2 linked regions of the Planctellipticum variicoloris genome follow. The protein of the gene in region 1 interacts with the protein of each later gene in a pairwise test. Links are inferred from orthologs where the notes say so. Each region holds a gene or a part of one and is shown on either strand. Other genes may lie near its edges.

The links.
Region 2: the proteins of SH412_RS08105 (region 1) and SH412_RS14225 interact in binary tests that used the Escherichia coli proteins (3 or more experiments, as listed by UniProt). The link is inferred for Planctellipticum variicoloris from one-to-one orthologs.

Annotation. Positions count from the first base shown.
Region 1 is NZ_CP130886.1:2,059,016-2,062,527, reverse strand. The notes cover bases 221-3,411. They hold SH412_RS08105 (hybrid sensor histidine kinase/response regulator), read left to right. Parts: upstream 221-532; coding sequence 533-3,211; downstream 3,212-3,411. Other genes in these bases: SH412_RS08100 (chemotaxis protein CheW), read left to right, coding at 3,208-3,411. Also shown: more of SH412_RS08100, read left to right, coding at 3,412-3,512. UniProt on the Escherichia coli protein: Involved in the transmission of sensory signals from the chemoreceptors to the flagellar motors. CheA is autophosphorylated; it can transfer its phosphate group to either CheB or CheY.
Region 2 is NZ_CP130886.1:3,670,777-3,673,877, forward strand. The notes cover bases 252-3,031. They hold SH412_RS14225 (protein-glutamate methylesterase/protein-glutamine glutaminase), read right to left. Parts: upstream 2,278-3,031; coding sequence 1,225-2,277; downstream 252-1,224. Other genes in these bases: SH412_RS14215 (response regulator), read right to left, coding at 252-585; SH412_RS14220 (chemotaxis protein CheX), read right to left, coding at 640-1,131; SH412_RS14230 (CheR family methyltransferase), read right to left, coding at 2,311-3,031. Outside these bases: more of SH412_RS14215, read right to left, coding at 223-251; more of SH412_RS14230, read right to left, coding at 3,032-3,101. UniProt on the Escherichia coli protein: Involved in chemotaxis. Part of a chemotaxis signal transduction system that modulates chemotaxis in response to various stimuli.

The sequences.
Region 1 (3,512 bases):
CTGCGATCCCATTCTGATCTGCCGGGCCCGCATCGCTTGCCGCATCGGCAATCTCGCCCGGGAAGTGATGAGGCCAGCCGTCAGCGAGGGATGGCGACATTCGCGCCGCAGACGTTCGCCATGGTCGTTGATGAAAACGTCGCGTCACCTGGCGACGTTGCCGATGCGTACCGCCCGCACGCTCCGGTTACCGGGCATATTGCGCCCCATCCGGCCGCACACATCCACGCATCTCGCGACATCTCCAGCTTGCTATTCGGATTGCACCGACTTCTCCGACTCAGCCTCGTGCACCGTCTCTGCGGAAGATGATCGTGATTCGAGCATTCGTCGACCAATCTGGCGTAATTCCCTCGCCTCGCTGATCTTCCGATTTGACTTCCGACGATATGCATCTTGTTCGCTTCGTCCGCTCCCGGGGCGTTCCGCGGTGCAGGAACATGTTGTCATTGCACGGGTCTGAACGTCGCTCGGCGTCGCCCGCTCCGGCTCGCTCGACAACTCCTTTTCCCGTCCCAGGAACGGCTTTACGATGGACGACGATCTGCTGAAAGAATTCCTTGCCGAGAGCTGGGAGAATCTCGGACAACTGGATTCCGAGATTGTCACTCTCGAAAAGGAGCCGAACAACAGCGACCTGCTCGCCAGCGTGTTCCGCACGATCCATACGATCAAAGGGACCTGCGGTTTCATTGGCCTCGCTCGTCTCGGCAAAGTCGCTCATGCGACTGAGAACGTGCTGGGCAAGATGCGGGAAGGAACCCTGGCAGTCTCGTCGCCTTCCATTTCGATCGTGCTGGAAGGGATCGACCGGATCAAGGATCTTCTGAACGGTCTGGAAACGGCCGGCGAAGAACCGAATCTCGAGTCCGGCGATCTGATTCATCGGCTCGACATGCTCGCCTCGCTCGCCGAGCCAGTTGCCCATAAACCGACTCCGCCGGCCCCTTCGCCCAGTCCGGCGCCGGCGGCGCCCGTCCGGGCGGCGGTCTCGGAGCCGACCCCGGCCCAATTCACACCAGTCTCCGCGCCAGAGCCGATTGCCGAAGCGAGGCCGGTCGCGTCTCCGCAGTCGGCCCCGATTGCGGCCAAGGCCCCGCCTCAACCGCCTGCGATCGATCCGGAACACGATCCCCTCCAGGAAAGTGGCAAGAAGACCATTTCCGATCTGTCGATCCGCGTGAATGTGGACGTGCTCGACCGCCTGATGAATCTGGTCGGCGAACTGGTCCTGACCCGCAACCAGCTCCTGCAGATGGTCCGCGGCGAAGACGAGTCCAAGTACGCCGCCCCGATCGTTCATCTCAATCGCGTGACAACCGATCTGCAGGAGGGGGTCATGAAGACCCGCATGCAGCCGATCGGCAACGCGTGGAACAAGCTGCCCCGGCTGGTGCGCGACCTCTGCAAAGTCACCGACAAGCAGATCGAACTGGAAATGTCCGGGGCTGAGACCGAACTCGACCGGACGGTTCTCGACGCCATCAAAGACCCGCTGACGCACATGATCCGCAATTCGGCGGACCACGGGGTCGAGACTCCCGCCATTCGGCTGGCGAATGGAAAGTCCGAAATCGGCCGCATCTGTCTCGACGCGTACCACGAGGGCGGTCACGTCATCATCCGCATCGAAGACGACGGCGCCGGCATCAATCGAGTTCGAGTCCTCAAGAAGGCCATCGAGAACGGCCTTGTTTCAGAGGCGGACGCGGCTGCGATGCCGGATTCCGAGGTTTTCAAGCTGATCTTTCTGCCGGGTTTCTCGACGGCCGAGACGATCAGTTCGGTTTCGGGCCGCGGGGTCGGGATGGACGTGGTCCGCACCGCGATCGAACGGATCGGCGGGACCGTCGAACTGAACTCCGTTCTCGGCGTCGGAACGACCGTCAAGATCAAGATTCCTCTGACGTTGGCCATCATTTCGGCGCTGGTCGTGGAGAGCGGGGGCGAGACGTTTGCGATTCCGCAGCTCGGGGTCGTCGAACTCGTCCGCGTTCCGTTCGACGAACGCCAGCGGATCGAGCGGATTCACAGCCACGAGGTGTTCCGCCTGCGGAACCGGCTCCTGCCTCTGATTCACCTCAACGATGTCCTGCAACTTCCGGAGGATACTGCCCCGGAGGACGACATCAACATTGTCGTCGTGCAGGTCGGCGAAGAGCAGTTCGGACTGCTGGTTTCCGAAGTGTTCGACACTCAGGAAATCGTCGTCAAACCGGTCGGCACGCTCCTCAGATCGATCAAGGCCTACCAGGGGACCACGATTCTCGGCGACGGACGAGTCATCATCATTCTGGATGTCGCCGGCATCGCTTCGGAATACGGCGGCCAGGCGTCCCGGGCGGCCCAGATGGAACAGGCCCGGCAAGAAGAGGATCACGGGATTCCGCAGGAGTCGACCTCGCTGCTGCTGTTCCGCTCCGCCCAGAGCGGTACGCTCGCCGTGCCGCTGGCGCTGGTCTCGCGCCTGGAAGAGATTCCCCGCAACCAGATCGAGCGGAGCGGCGACCGCATGGTCGTCCAGTACCGTGGCAACCTGCTCCCCCTGATTGCGATGGTGGGTTACGGAGCCAGCTCGGAAGACGCCGGAGATATGCAGTCGGTCGTCGTCTTCTCGGACGGCATCAGCTCGGTCGGGCTGCTGGTCGACGAGATTGAAGACATCATCGACGAACCGCTGACCATCCGGATGGCGTCGCAGCGACCGGGAACCCTGGGGACTGCGATCATCAACGGCAAAGCGACCGACGTGCTGGATACGCAGCACTATCTGACGCAGGTTTATCCGGACTGGTTCCGCGGCGACAAGGTCAAGAAGGCGCGCCGCCTGCTCGTCGTCGACGACTCGATGTTCTTCCGTCAGCTCGCCCGCACGGCGTTGGAGGCCGACGGCTACCGAGTACACACGGCGTCTTCGGCGTCGGATGCAATGACGATTCTCGAGCACGACACCCACTTCGACGGGATCATCTGCGACATCGAGATGCCGCAGGTCGACGGCTGCCAGTTTGCGGAGTGGGCTCGAAAGCGGCCCGGCACGATCGAGCTTCCGCTGATCGCGATGACGTCGCTCGACGGCGACGTTCATGGCGAGCGGATCCTGGGTGCGGGCTTCGACGAAATGCTGATGAAGTTCAATCCGTCGCAACTGATGAGCACGCTGAAGCGCATCTTCCAGAATGTCGACCGCCAGCGAGGAAAGTCCGCATGAGCACCGCACTCGCGACTCAGGAATCGAATATCGTGTCCCGGCATCTGGACTACCAGAACCAGTACGTTTCGTTCTGGATCGACAAGCAGCTTCTGGGTGTCCGGGTCAACGTGGTTCAGGAGGTGCTCAATCCGCAGACGATTTCGCGGACGCCGCTGGCGCGGCGGGAGATCGCCGGTCTGTTGAATCTCCGCGGACAGATCGTCACGGCCGTCAATTTGCGGAGGCGGCTCGGTCTGCCCGATCTGCCGGAAGACCGGAAGAGCATCAACGTCGTGGTGCAGCACCGGGGCGAGCCGTT
Region 2 (3,101 bases), 1.6 Mb from region 1 along the record:
CTCGCATCCCGGCGCAAGCAGGCGCCCACCGAATGCCCGGATGCGCCGCACTGACGACGCCTCGGCCTCCGGGCCGGTCACTCCGCCGTTGCCGGCGGCCCGCAACATGAACTTACGGCGGAACGGGGCGCCATCCGCGCGATCGTACTGCCAGAGATCCGGTGCGACGGAGGCGGCCTGCGCCCGGAGCAGGCCGGTCACGGACATCGCGGAGCGTTCGCACTACTCCGTCACCCATTTTTCCAGCTTCGAACGCAGAGAAACGGGCGTGAAGGGCTTTACGAGGTAGTCATTCACGCCTTCTTGAATCGCCGAGACGACCTTCTCTCGTGACCCCTCGGTCGTGATCATGATAATCGGAACCTCGCGATTGAGTTTGCGGATCTCCCGCACCAGTTCCAGTCCTGTCATATTCGGCATGTTCCAATCGCTGAACACCAGATCGAACTGCTGCGTCCGGAAGAGTTCCAGGGCCTTGAGGCCATCCTCGGCTTCAACAACATCCTGCACTCCCATCGTGGACAGAGTCTTCTTCACGACAACCCGGATCATGGTGGAATCATCAACGGCCAGGACGCGCTTCATGGGACGGTCTCGCTTTCTGAATTGGGGCGGAGTTGACTTTGCCGCGGATGACGTTCAGCTCTTGCTGAATCCGAATGTGACCATCAGCGGGCCGATTTCAGACGAAAAGTTGACGCACATTGGCGTCGAGTCTTCGGGATACCAGATTTCCAGCTTCGACCCGTGCACGACGTTGGGGAGTCCAAGCTGGAGGCCGAGTTCCGTCAGGCGATCCTTGGCCATACCGCCGATCACGTTGGCGAACTCCGCAACGGTATCGCAGACCAGGCTGGTCACCTCGGTTTCATGGATCTCTGTCATTTTGTAGACGAGCGCGATCGCGGTCCGCTGCGAAACGCTCAGGCAGATCGAACCGCGCGCCCGGCCGGACAATTGAATCAGCGCCGTGACCTGATGATACGGATGGTGCTCCCGGACCTGCTGGAGGTCCTTCCTCACTACCCGGTAACCGGCCATGCTGTTGAAGGTTTCGACAACCGCAGTGATCAGCGGATTGACGACAGCAATCGTGAAGCTGGCCTTCTCGGAGATGTATGTGTCGGTCATGTTGGTACTCGAGAGATCACCTGAAAAAGACTTACAAAGTCGCGATACTTATGTTACGCAGTTGCGTTTCTGCATTAGAAACCTACCACCGATTCAGCGGGTGCATTGGAGAAGGCGCATGGGAATCGACTGAAGAGGCAGTATGAATTCGGCGGAATTCAGCGCAATCGCTTCGCGCGGCATCCCGAAGACGACGCAAGTCAGTTCGTCCTGCGCAATCGTTCGGGCTCCGGCCTGACGCATTTCGAGCAAACCTTTGGCCCCGTCGGCGCCCATGCCGGTCAGTATGGCGCCGCACGCATTCGCCCCCAGGACTCGGGCGCACGATTGAAACAGAACGTCAACGGAAGGGCAGTGCCGGGACACCGGCGGCCCCGGGGCGACTTTGACCGAGTAGCTGGCCCCGCTACGGAAGACCGTCATATGCTGGCCGCCGGGCGCCAGCAGCGCGTGACCGTCCAGAATACGATCGCCGTCACTGGCTTCGCTGACGCGAATCCGGCATGAGCCGTCGAGCCGCTTGGCAAAGCTGCGGGTAAAGCCGGTCGGCATATGCAATACAATGACTGTTCCCGGAGCGTCTGCGGGCAGATCCTTCAAGACTTCATAAATCGCCTCGGTGCCTCCCGTTGAAGCACCGATGGCGATGACTTTCTGCGTGCTCTTGATCAGCGACTCTCTGGGGGCTTGAGAGACCTGCGAGTTCGCGGTCGTCGGTCTGGCCGCCGTCGCACGGGTGCGGACTCGCGCCCGTGCGGCGGTTTTTACCTTCGCGACGATTTCGTCGGCCAGTTCTACCGTTCCGGCGCCGACATCCACCTTGGGCTTCGTAATAAAGTCGATGGCCCCCAGCTCCAGCGCCCGGAGCGTCGTTTCGCAGCCATTCTCGGTCAGCGACGAAATCATCACGACCGGGGTCGGCCGTGCGATCATCAGCTTCTGAAGAAACATCAGGCCGTCCATCCGCGGCATTTCGACGTCGAGCGTCAGGACGTCCGGGGAAAGAACTTTGATCTTTTCCCATGCGCTGTATGGATCGGACGCGGTTCCGACAATTTCGATCTCGGGATCGCGCCGCAGGACTTCCTGCAGGATCTGCCGGACGAGTGCAGAATCATCGACGATCAGGACTTTGATGCGCGACATGGGTGCCTCGTGAACGTAGCCCGACGATCGGCCTTATTGAGCGAATCCAGCAGCGCCCGCTTTGCACAGGAACTGAATTTCCTCTTCGACGATCGCCGCAGAGGGGACATTCTGCAGCGTGCGGACGAACGCCTGGCCTGTATGTGGAAGGAACCGGACGTCCAGCGGCGATTCGCCGCCCACGCGTTCCGAGACGATGGGAATCCCCAGCCCGTGGAGGCATGCACGGGCGAATTCGACATTCATATCCCCGATATCCACGTTCTTCGCCGTCGGAATCACATGCCCGCCGCCAAAGATCTTGGCGTGCAGGCGGTCGCGTCGTCCCCCCGCCTTCAGAACCTCGGTCACCAGTTTCTCGATGGCTTTCTCACCGTAGCGTGCGGAGTTCTCTGACTGGTTCGCGTCGCGTGGCAGCATGTAATGATTCATGCCGCCGACGCCGGCTTCGGGATCGAACAGACAGACGGCGACGCAGGATCCCAGGAGCGTCCCCAGTTCCACCGGTTTTGCAGAGGCAGCAATCTCTCCGATGATAATTCGCTGCAGCCCGAGGCCGGCGGCTCTCAACGGTGCGGACGTTCGCCGCGACTGAAGCGCCTGCCCGGAACGTAAGGCGGAACGTATTGGCGATGGATTCGTTCGCGGCGACTGCAGTCGAGCGGCGGGAGTGTGAGGCGTTGTCACGGGAGCGGACAGTCCCGCTGCCTTCCGGGAGAACATTGTGTGGCCGAGCGAGGTCAGCAGGTTTGCTGCCCAATCGACGTTCTCGGAGTGACCGAGAAACAGTACGCCGTCGGGAGGCAGCAGATCGGCCATCTTGC